DNA from 2 places in the Shewanella sp. 10N.261.52.F9 genome. Region 1 is predicted to be linked to the other one. Evidence: riboswitches for the same ligand, from Rfam matches in the RefSeq annotation. Region 1 holds a riboswitch; the other holds the start of a gene.
What was found. A riboswitch is a leader RNA that binds a small molecule or an ion and turns the genes downstream of it on or off. The one in region 1 is predicted to bind thiamine pyrophosphate.
Positions count from the first base shown of each region.

Region 2: another riboswitch for thiamine pyrophosphate. It lies ahead of thiC (phosphomethylpyrimidine synthase ThiC); the one in region 1 lies ahead of AB4298_RS03810 (TonB-dependent receptor).

Region 1 is NZ_JBFRNX010000004.1:196,897-200,937, forward strand. Features, by position in the region: gene pnuC (nicotinamide riboside transporter PnuC) at 1-64, opposite strand, end outside; gene AB4298_RS03805 (hypothetical protein) at 186-446, opposite strand; gene AB4298_RS03810 (TonB-dependent receptor) at 521-2,659, opposite strand; TPP riboswitch at 2,712-2,842, opposite strand; gene AB4298_RS03815 (YcfL family putative periplasmic lipoprotein) at 2,975-3,364, opposite strand; gene AB4298_RS03820 (PaaI family thioesterase) at 3,423-3,896, opposite strand; gene AB4298_RS03825 (PaaI family thioesterase) at 3,886-4,041, opposite strand, start outside.
Region 2 is NZ_JBFRNX010000024.1:148,150-152,190, forward strand. Features, by position in the region: gene trhA (PAQR family membrane homeostasis protein TrhA) at 1-93, opposite strand, end outside; gene AB4298_RS16860 (hypothetical protein) at 339-1,424, shown strand; TPP riboswitch at 1,594-1,692, shown strand; gene thiC (phosphomethylpyrimidine synthase ThiC) at 1,839-3,842, shown strand; gene thiE (thiamine phosphate synthase) at 3,845-4,041, shown strand, end outside.

The DNA of each region.
Region 1 (4,041 bases):
AAGCTTGTGCTTCACCAAAAGCGCTAGTAAAGCTGTTGACTAGAGTCAGCCAAAATTCAGACATGTAAAACGCTCTCCATCTAGTCGTAAACAATCACTAAATAGTTCTATTATTATGTAAAAAATGGTCACAGAACAAAACTGCACTGTGACCATTTTAGCGTGTGTATTGTAACAGTCGCCATTTACTCGCTATGGTTTAAATTTAGCTCACCACCAATAAACTTACACACAAATACGGCTTTGCCGAACTTCTCATGGGCTGCTTGCATTTCAATCGCTAGCATTGACATTACGTCGCTATATTCACCAACAACTTGAGTAGCCATCGCATTAGTAACACGTTGGATATTCTCGTAAGAGTCAACGCGACCAATAAACCATTTAATAGGCTCTAGATAATTATCTTGTAGCGGGTAACAACTGATCTCTGCAGTCAATTTCATCTTACTAACCTCAGCCGTCTTGAACCGACGGCTTAATAATATTGTTAATGAATTAAAGTGATTTAAATCTACGATTACAAAAACTTAACGTTAAACGTCATACCAATTTGTTGTGGGTCACCATAGCGTATATATTGCTTATCTGCCCAGTCCAAATCAGGCTCATTACCGAAGTAAAAACCACGAACGCCGTATTTTTCGTCAAACAAGTTACGTCCCCACAGGTAGACAGACCAAATATCGGCTTCATAGCCAACCTTTGCGTTAAAGACTTGGTACGCATCTGATTTTGACTCATTACTGTCTGAGTAGTAAAAGTCGCTCTTACCACTGGCGTTTACATTCGCGAACCAGCCGCTATCACTGCGGTATGTCGCCCCTAAACTAAAAGTAAAGTTTGGTGAATGGGCTAGCTCACGGCCCGACAAATCAACAACTGTACCGTACTTATCTTCATACTGATAATCACCATAAGCAGTTTCAAGCCAGCCTACACTACCGTACACCTGTAGGTTATCAGTGGCATACCAATTACCATCGAGCTCAGCACCATAGTTATGAGAGCTACCAGCATTTTCAGTAAACAAGATAAAGTTACCTTCTTGCCCTGGTACCGTTGATTGCTGAGACGCGGCAACTTGTTGATCTTGCCTATCCATATAGAATAATGCGAAGTTGGTGTTTGCTTGGCCATCTAACCAAGTCGACTTTAAGCCCAACTCATAGTTATAGAGGATTTCAGTGTCATATTCTTTTTTATCCGCGACTTCTTCTGGCAATGACATATTAAAGCCGCCAGCTTTATAACCACGTGCTATACGAATATATGATTCATGGTTTTCACTTAACGCTTTGCTCAGCGCAATATGCCCTCCCCACATCGTTTCACTTGGGTCGAACTCATCACCTGCAGAATCGCTATAATCACTATCGCGACGCTCCACACGTAAACCGACAGACAGCGCATAGCTAGAGCCTAAATCTGAGTCTAATTGACCAAATAGTGCATAATTCTGAGCTCGATATTCGGCAGATAACTGGCTGTAGCTATCAACAGTGTCGTTATCTTCTTGCAAATCCATACCATAAACACCGATTAACCAATCAGTGCTATCAGCAAAAATGCGACCTGATTCTGTAGAAGACAATCTAAACTCTTGAGTGACTGTTTTTCTTTCGCCTTTTTTATCCCAGTTATATTCATATTCACATGGGCTACCGTCACAATCTCGACTTGCCCAATAATCAGGGTTTGCCCAGTCGCCATCGTAGTTGTGGCGAGTGTCTGATTGTGCCAAAGAGGTTAATGAGGTCAACTCAAAGTCCTCGGCTCCTGTATAAGTGAACTTAAGCGATGAACCAGTTGTGCGCTGTTTATCAACACCTGGCGCATCGGTTAACGTATCAAAACCGTTATTATCCAATGTCCACGCATCATAACCATTATCATAATTTGCATGTAGTAGAGTTAAATCAATTTCTAAATCGTCTGTTGCGTACCAACGTAACTTAGCGCGCCCGGTAAACTCATCACGATTATTAGTATCACTTCGATCAAGGTAAAGGTTGTCGCGATAGCCATCTTGCTGATGTTGTTGCAAAGACACGCGATATAATAAATTCCCCGAATCGGTAACAGGACCAGAACTAAAACCACTAAAGGTTTGTAGGTTATCATTACCTAATGAAACCTCGGCGCCATGTTCAAACACATCTGTCGGATCGTTACTCTTAAGGTAGATAAGACCCGCTAGTGCATTAGCACCATAACGTGTGCCTTGCGGACCGCGCAGAACTTCAACTTGCTGTAAATCATACATGCTTGAAACCATGCCCAAGCCTGATAAATCGATATCGTCTACCACGAAACCGACCGAGGAGTTAGGTGCTCCTTGATACTCTTCTTGCTCACCGACACCACGGATTTGAAAATATTTTGGACGCGAGCTGCCACCAGACCAATTGAAGTTAGCAATATTATTCAAGATATCTTCGAAATGCTGCGCGCCTTCATCTTCAATTTGTTGCTGGTCGATAACCGTAACGCTTGAAGGCATTTTTTCTAATGCTGAACCACGAAAATCGGATGTAACTACCATCACTTCGATATCGTCAGGAGTTGAAGTTTGTTGGCTATTAGCAGCAACATTGGGAGATGAAATTACTGCAATTACCGCGAGGGCAATTGGCGAATAAGAATTTAGATTTAACATAGGACCTCAAAGTAAAATTTTGAGATCCGGCATCAGTAAAGAAGCGATCGGAAAATGAATTGTGGCCCATTCCTACGCCGGTATTAGCCGGATCAGGTTCAAAGGGTTCGTTTTGCAACATCTCAGTATAAATCTACAAATCCAACTTTCGATTGATAGACTTTAACACCCCTTGGCGAGCGCGATTATACATGAATTTTACAACTCAGTGACAGACTTCTTAAAAAACCTGAACGCTATGCATAAAAAAACGCCAGTTTAACTGACGTTTTTTTAACAGACGTATTTTTTGTCGCTTTCGTCGACTTTTAATTACTAATTAGAGAAAGCTTTTCTGACATAAAGCTCAAAGCGAGTCGCATTGGCATTAGGTGCAACAGCACTGACCTGCAACTGTTGTTTACCATGAAGTTTGACTGACTTCCAGCTAACCCCTTCATCATCAATCGTCATACCGTTTAAGTCATACCAGGTAAACTTGTATTGCAGTCTAAGGTCGGTAGAAACTTGGCTGACAATAGTGCCAGTACCACGTAAAAAGCCACCTTCAGGGCGTGCCATGATGTTGGCTACTTGAACTTCTTTACCAAAACTATTGTTATCAACACGCACTTGGCCGTCAGAGCCAGCCATGACACCGGCGGTATGTGGCGCACATGCGGTAATAATTAATGCGGTAAACAGCCCCAATAAAACCTTTTTCATATCCATCCCCTTTATTACTCATTAGCATTGCATTTATGCTTATCTGTATAATCTAGCACTAATCTATCAAAAAGTGCGCTCTTGCGGTGGCGATTAAATGCTTACGATTGGTTTGCCAACAATTAATGCTTACATTGGCCACTCGCCGGCCTTGACGGGTGATCTTACACTCAGCAAAGCTATCTTTATGGTAACCCGCTCTTAAGTAGTCAATTGAGAAATCGACCACCTTAGGCACCTTAGTGGTTTGCATAAATACCATTAACTGCACTATCGCCGACATTTCCATAAATCCCGCAATCACACCGCCGTGTAAGGCTGGTAAAATAGGATTACCTATGTTGTCATCTTTTGCGGGTAACTTGAACACCAACTCATCGCCAAAACGCTCAACTCCCATGCCGATGAATTTAGCATAGGGAACGTGCTCGAGTAGATGACCAAAGTCATTGAGCTCAGTCGCCTTTTTAACGATACTTTTAACGTCTAGTTTAGCGCTATCATCAACAAGCATGGCTTCATTAGAACTCATTTGCGTCTCCCATCAAAGCTTGCCTAAATTCTTCGCCAACCATCTCAGGACTAATACGCATGAATGAGCCAACGGCGTGGGCAATAGGATCATCAATAGAGTCTTGATAGGCAATTGCCCGGGTAAACGCCACGCTTGACGATAA
Region 2 (4,041 bases), on a different contig from region 1:
TTCTTCTTTGGCGCAGTAATTTGCCACAGTAATTTGCTTCTCTATTGTTGGAGATGTTTGATTGTCTGAAACTGTCGCTTGTTCTACTGCCATCGTATAAAAGACTTCTGGTTTGACCACAATTAGGCCCAGTGTAACAGTTTTGAATTGAAAAGCCACAGGTTTAGCTAACACGTGTACGCTTAAATTGGTTGGTGTTAATGCTGTTATTATTGGAGACTTTTAGTCATTTTGTGTTGGCTTTAGTCGGTAGAATCAATGTTGAACTAATTTCATTAAGCTTGCTCTAAATTACAGCTGAATAGGGATAATAGTTCAAATAGGATCAAGTTAACTGCATGAAGCAAATAACCGTCAAAAAGGATTTCAATGCTAAGGTTGAGGCTAACGTCGATGACAAAAGACATTTTACGGCATACTCAGCGACTGATACTTGCTTAGATGATAGGTTGATAACGGTATTTTATGGCGCTGAAGGTGTTCTAGAACCCAGCGCTTATTTTATTCAGCCTCTAAACATCGATAGACAGACTGAGGATAGCCGCCACGGTCGTTCCTCAGGTAACAATAGCGTTATATTACAAAACCCTGTTACACCAATAGTGCGAGATAATACCGCAACCAATGTGTTATCTAAATCGTATTTAGCAAGATCTCGATTATCACCATTTTCAGTGCTGATTATTAGCGTGCTTTTAGTGCATGTTGCTGTCATTGTAGCGGTCAATTACTTTTGGGTTAGACCTACTGTAAGCGTTAATAAACTGGCCGAGACTACAATCCAATCTTACTTATACCAAGCGCCAAAAGCTGATCCTTTGTTAGAGGGCCGCATAGAGAGCCTATTTGAGAGTAAGCCAAGTGCAACAACGCCATTAAAGGATAAGCTAGCTGTTAATAATCAGGATACGGCAAGGATTAAGCGCACAGAAGTTCAAGAGCCTAGTAAACAAATTAAGTCTGCGCCCAAAACTGACTTATCACAGGCAATTGATGATAAAGCTAAAGTGGCAACTGCATTATCTGCCCCGAGTGCTGATACATCCAAAAACACCTCAGCAAAGCGCTTTACCCAATCTTATCTTGCAAAACAGCGGGCGAATAAACTTGATGAACTGGTCGTAAGTAGCGCGGCTAACTATAGCCAAAAACGCTCGCTTAGTGAGATGGATGGCGAAATGCAGGAACTCGTTTTTCCGGAGATAGATAAGTACAGTAAGGTGGTCACCACCGATCATGTACTGGATCCTAATCGCATCATTAGAAAAGGCGATACTTGCTATCGCATCGTTAAAATTGGCGACCAAATTAACCCTTATGCCGAGACTATCGGTTACCCTTTCAATTGTGGTGGCGACAAGGTTAAAAAAGCAATTAATGAGGCCATCGCTGCTCGACTAGAAAAGCGTATGCTGGGGAAATAATAAAAAATTTGTTTGATAAAAACTCAAGTTGATGACCGTTTACTATAAAGTAGCGATTCAAAGTCCTTGAATATCATCAGCTTGAGCTTTGATGGCTAAGTCTTTAACTTCTGGTCTAATAACTTTTTAAGCCCTTGTATCTCACCTGCGGATAGGTCTATACTGCCAGCTCATCTTGTCGGAGTGCCATATGGCTGAGACCGTTAATTCGGGATCCGTTGAACCTGATCAGGCTAGAACCTGCGAAGGAAACAAGCGAAATAACTGCATAAACTGACTTTTAAATAAGCGCCAAAGCAGCATTTCGGTGGTTACGTGTAACTAGAATTTACCCCTAGTTATATGTTCAACTTTTCAGATTCTCATTTTCTCCTGGCAAGCAACTTCATTTCTTTTTTTAAAGTGAGTTTGCTAATGTCAAATCGTCGCGAAACCCGAGCTCAAGCTCAACAATTTATTGATAATCTAAAACCACTACAACACCCAAATTCTGAGAAAATCTACCTTGAAGGTAGCCGTGCTGACCTTAAAGTGGGTATGCGCCAAATTCATCAAGCCGATACGCTTATTGGTGGTGACGAAACCAATCCTGTATTTGAAGCCAACCCGCCGTTAAAGGTGTATGACTGCGCGGGTGCCTACTCAGATCCTGATACACTGATTGATGTGCGTAAAGGTCTTGAGAAGTTCCGTGAAAACTGGATTGAAGAGCGCAGTGATACTGAGCAGTTACAAGGTGCAAGTTCGGGCTTTACTCAGCAGCGCCTTGCTGATGATGGCCTAGACCATCTGCGTTTCGAGTCTTTATTACCGCCGCGCCGCGCGAAAGAAGGTAAACGTGTTACCCAATTGCACTATGCTCGCCAAGGCATTATTACCCCTGAGATGGAGTACATTGCCATACGTGAAAATATGGCAAAGTCTGAGGTAACAGACCCAATTCTGACCCAAAAAGACAAAGGCGAGAGTTTTGGTGCTGCGATTGGTGAACCAATTACCCCTGAGTTTGTTAGGCAAGAAATTGCTCGCGGCCGCGCAATTATCCCACTAAACATTAACCATCCAGAAGCAGAGCCGATGATTATTGGCCGTAACTTTTTAGTTAAGGTTAACGCCAATATAGGTAACTCAGCGGTAACCTCATCGATTGAAGAAGAAGTTGAAAAGCTAGTTTGGTCGACCCGTTGGGGCGCCGATACGGTAATGGACTTATCTACCGGTCGTTATATTCACGAGACCCGCGAATGGATTATTCGTAACTCTCCGGTACCTATTGGTACCGTTCCTATCTATCAAGCACTAGAGAAAGTGAATGGTGTTGCTGAAGATCTTAACTGGGAAACATTCCGCGATACCTTAATTGAACAAGCAGAGCAGGGCGTGGATTACTTTACGATTCATGCCGGCGTATTACTGCGCTATGTGTCGATGACGGCTAAACGCTTAACCGGTATTGTTTCTCGCGGTGGCTCTATCATGGCTAAGTGGTGTTTGTCGCACCATAAAGAAAATTTCCTTTATGAACACTTTAGAGAAATTTGTGAAATCTGTGCCGCCTATGATGTGTCGCTGTCATTAGGCGATGGTATGCGTCCCGGCTCAATTGCCGATGCCAATGATGAAGCGCAATTCTCTGAGCTAGAAACCTTAGGTGAGCTGGTGAAAATTGCTTGGGAGTATGACGTGCAGACCATTATTGAAGGTCCGGGCCATATTCCAATGAATCTGATTAAAGAGAACATGGATAAGCAGCTAGAGGTGTGTGATGAAGCACCATTCTATACTTTAGGCCCACAAACGACCGATATTGCGCCGGGTTACGATCATTTTACCTCAGGTATTGGCGCTGCAATGATTGCTTGGTATGGCTGCGCGATGCTTTGTTATGTCACGCCTAAAGAGCATTTAGGTTTGCCAAACAAGGAAGATGTTAAGCAAGGTCTAATTGCCTACAAAATTGCTGCTCATGCTGGAGATGTGGCGAAAGGGCATCCGAGCGCGCAAATTCGTGACAATGCCTTATCAAAAGCGCGTTTTGAGTTTCGTTGGGAAGACCAATATAACCTAGGTTTAGACCCTGAAACCGCCCGTGCTTATCACGATGAATCACTGCCACAAGAATCAGCTAAAGTTGCTCATTTTTGCTCTATGTGTGGCCCAAAATTCTGCTCAATGAAAATTACCCAAGAAGTGCGTGATTACGCTGCGGCGCAAGAGCGTGAAGCTGGGGCTAAAACCATTGATATTAAATCTGCCGCGGAATATGAGTCTTATAGCGGTAGCGATGCTGAGGCGGCAAAATTGGCTGTTGAACGAGCGCAAGGTATGGCACAAATGTCGGCCGAGTTTAAGGCGAAAGGCGCAGAGCTTTACCATGAAGCAAGTAATAAACAGCCTGATGTAGCACTAGAGGACTAATCATGGCAAACCCAGATGCGTTATCTGTGAATCGTCCTATTGTATGGACTATAGCGGGCTCAGATAGTGGCGGTGGTGCGGGTATTCAAGCTGATCTGGCAACCATGTCAGATCTTGAGGCCCACGCTTGCAGTGTGATCACCGCAGTAACCGCGCAAAGCTCGGTTACTGTGGCGTTGGTTGAGTCTGTATCAAGCAA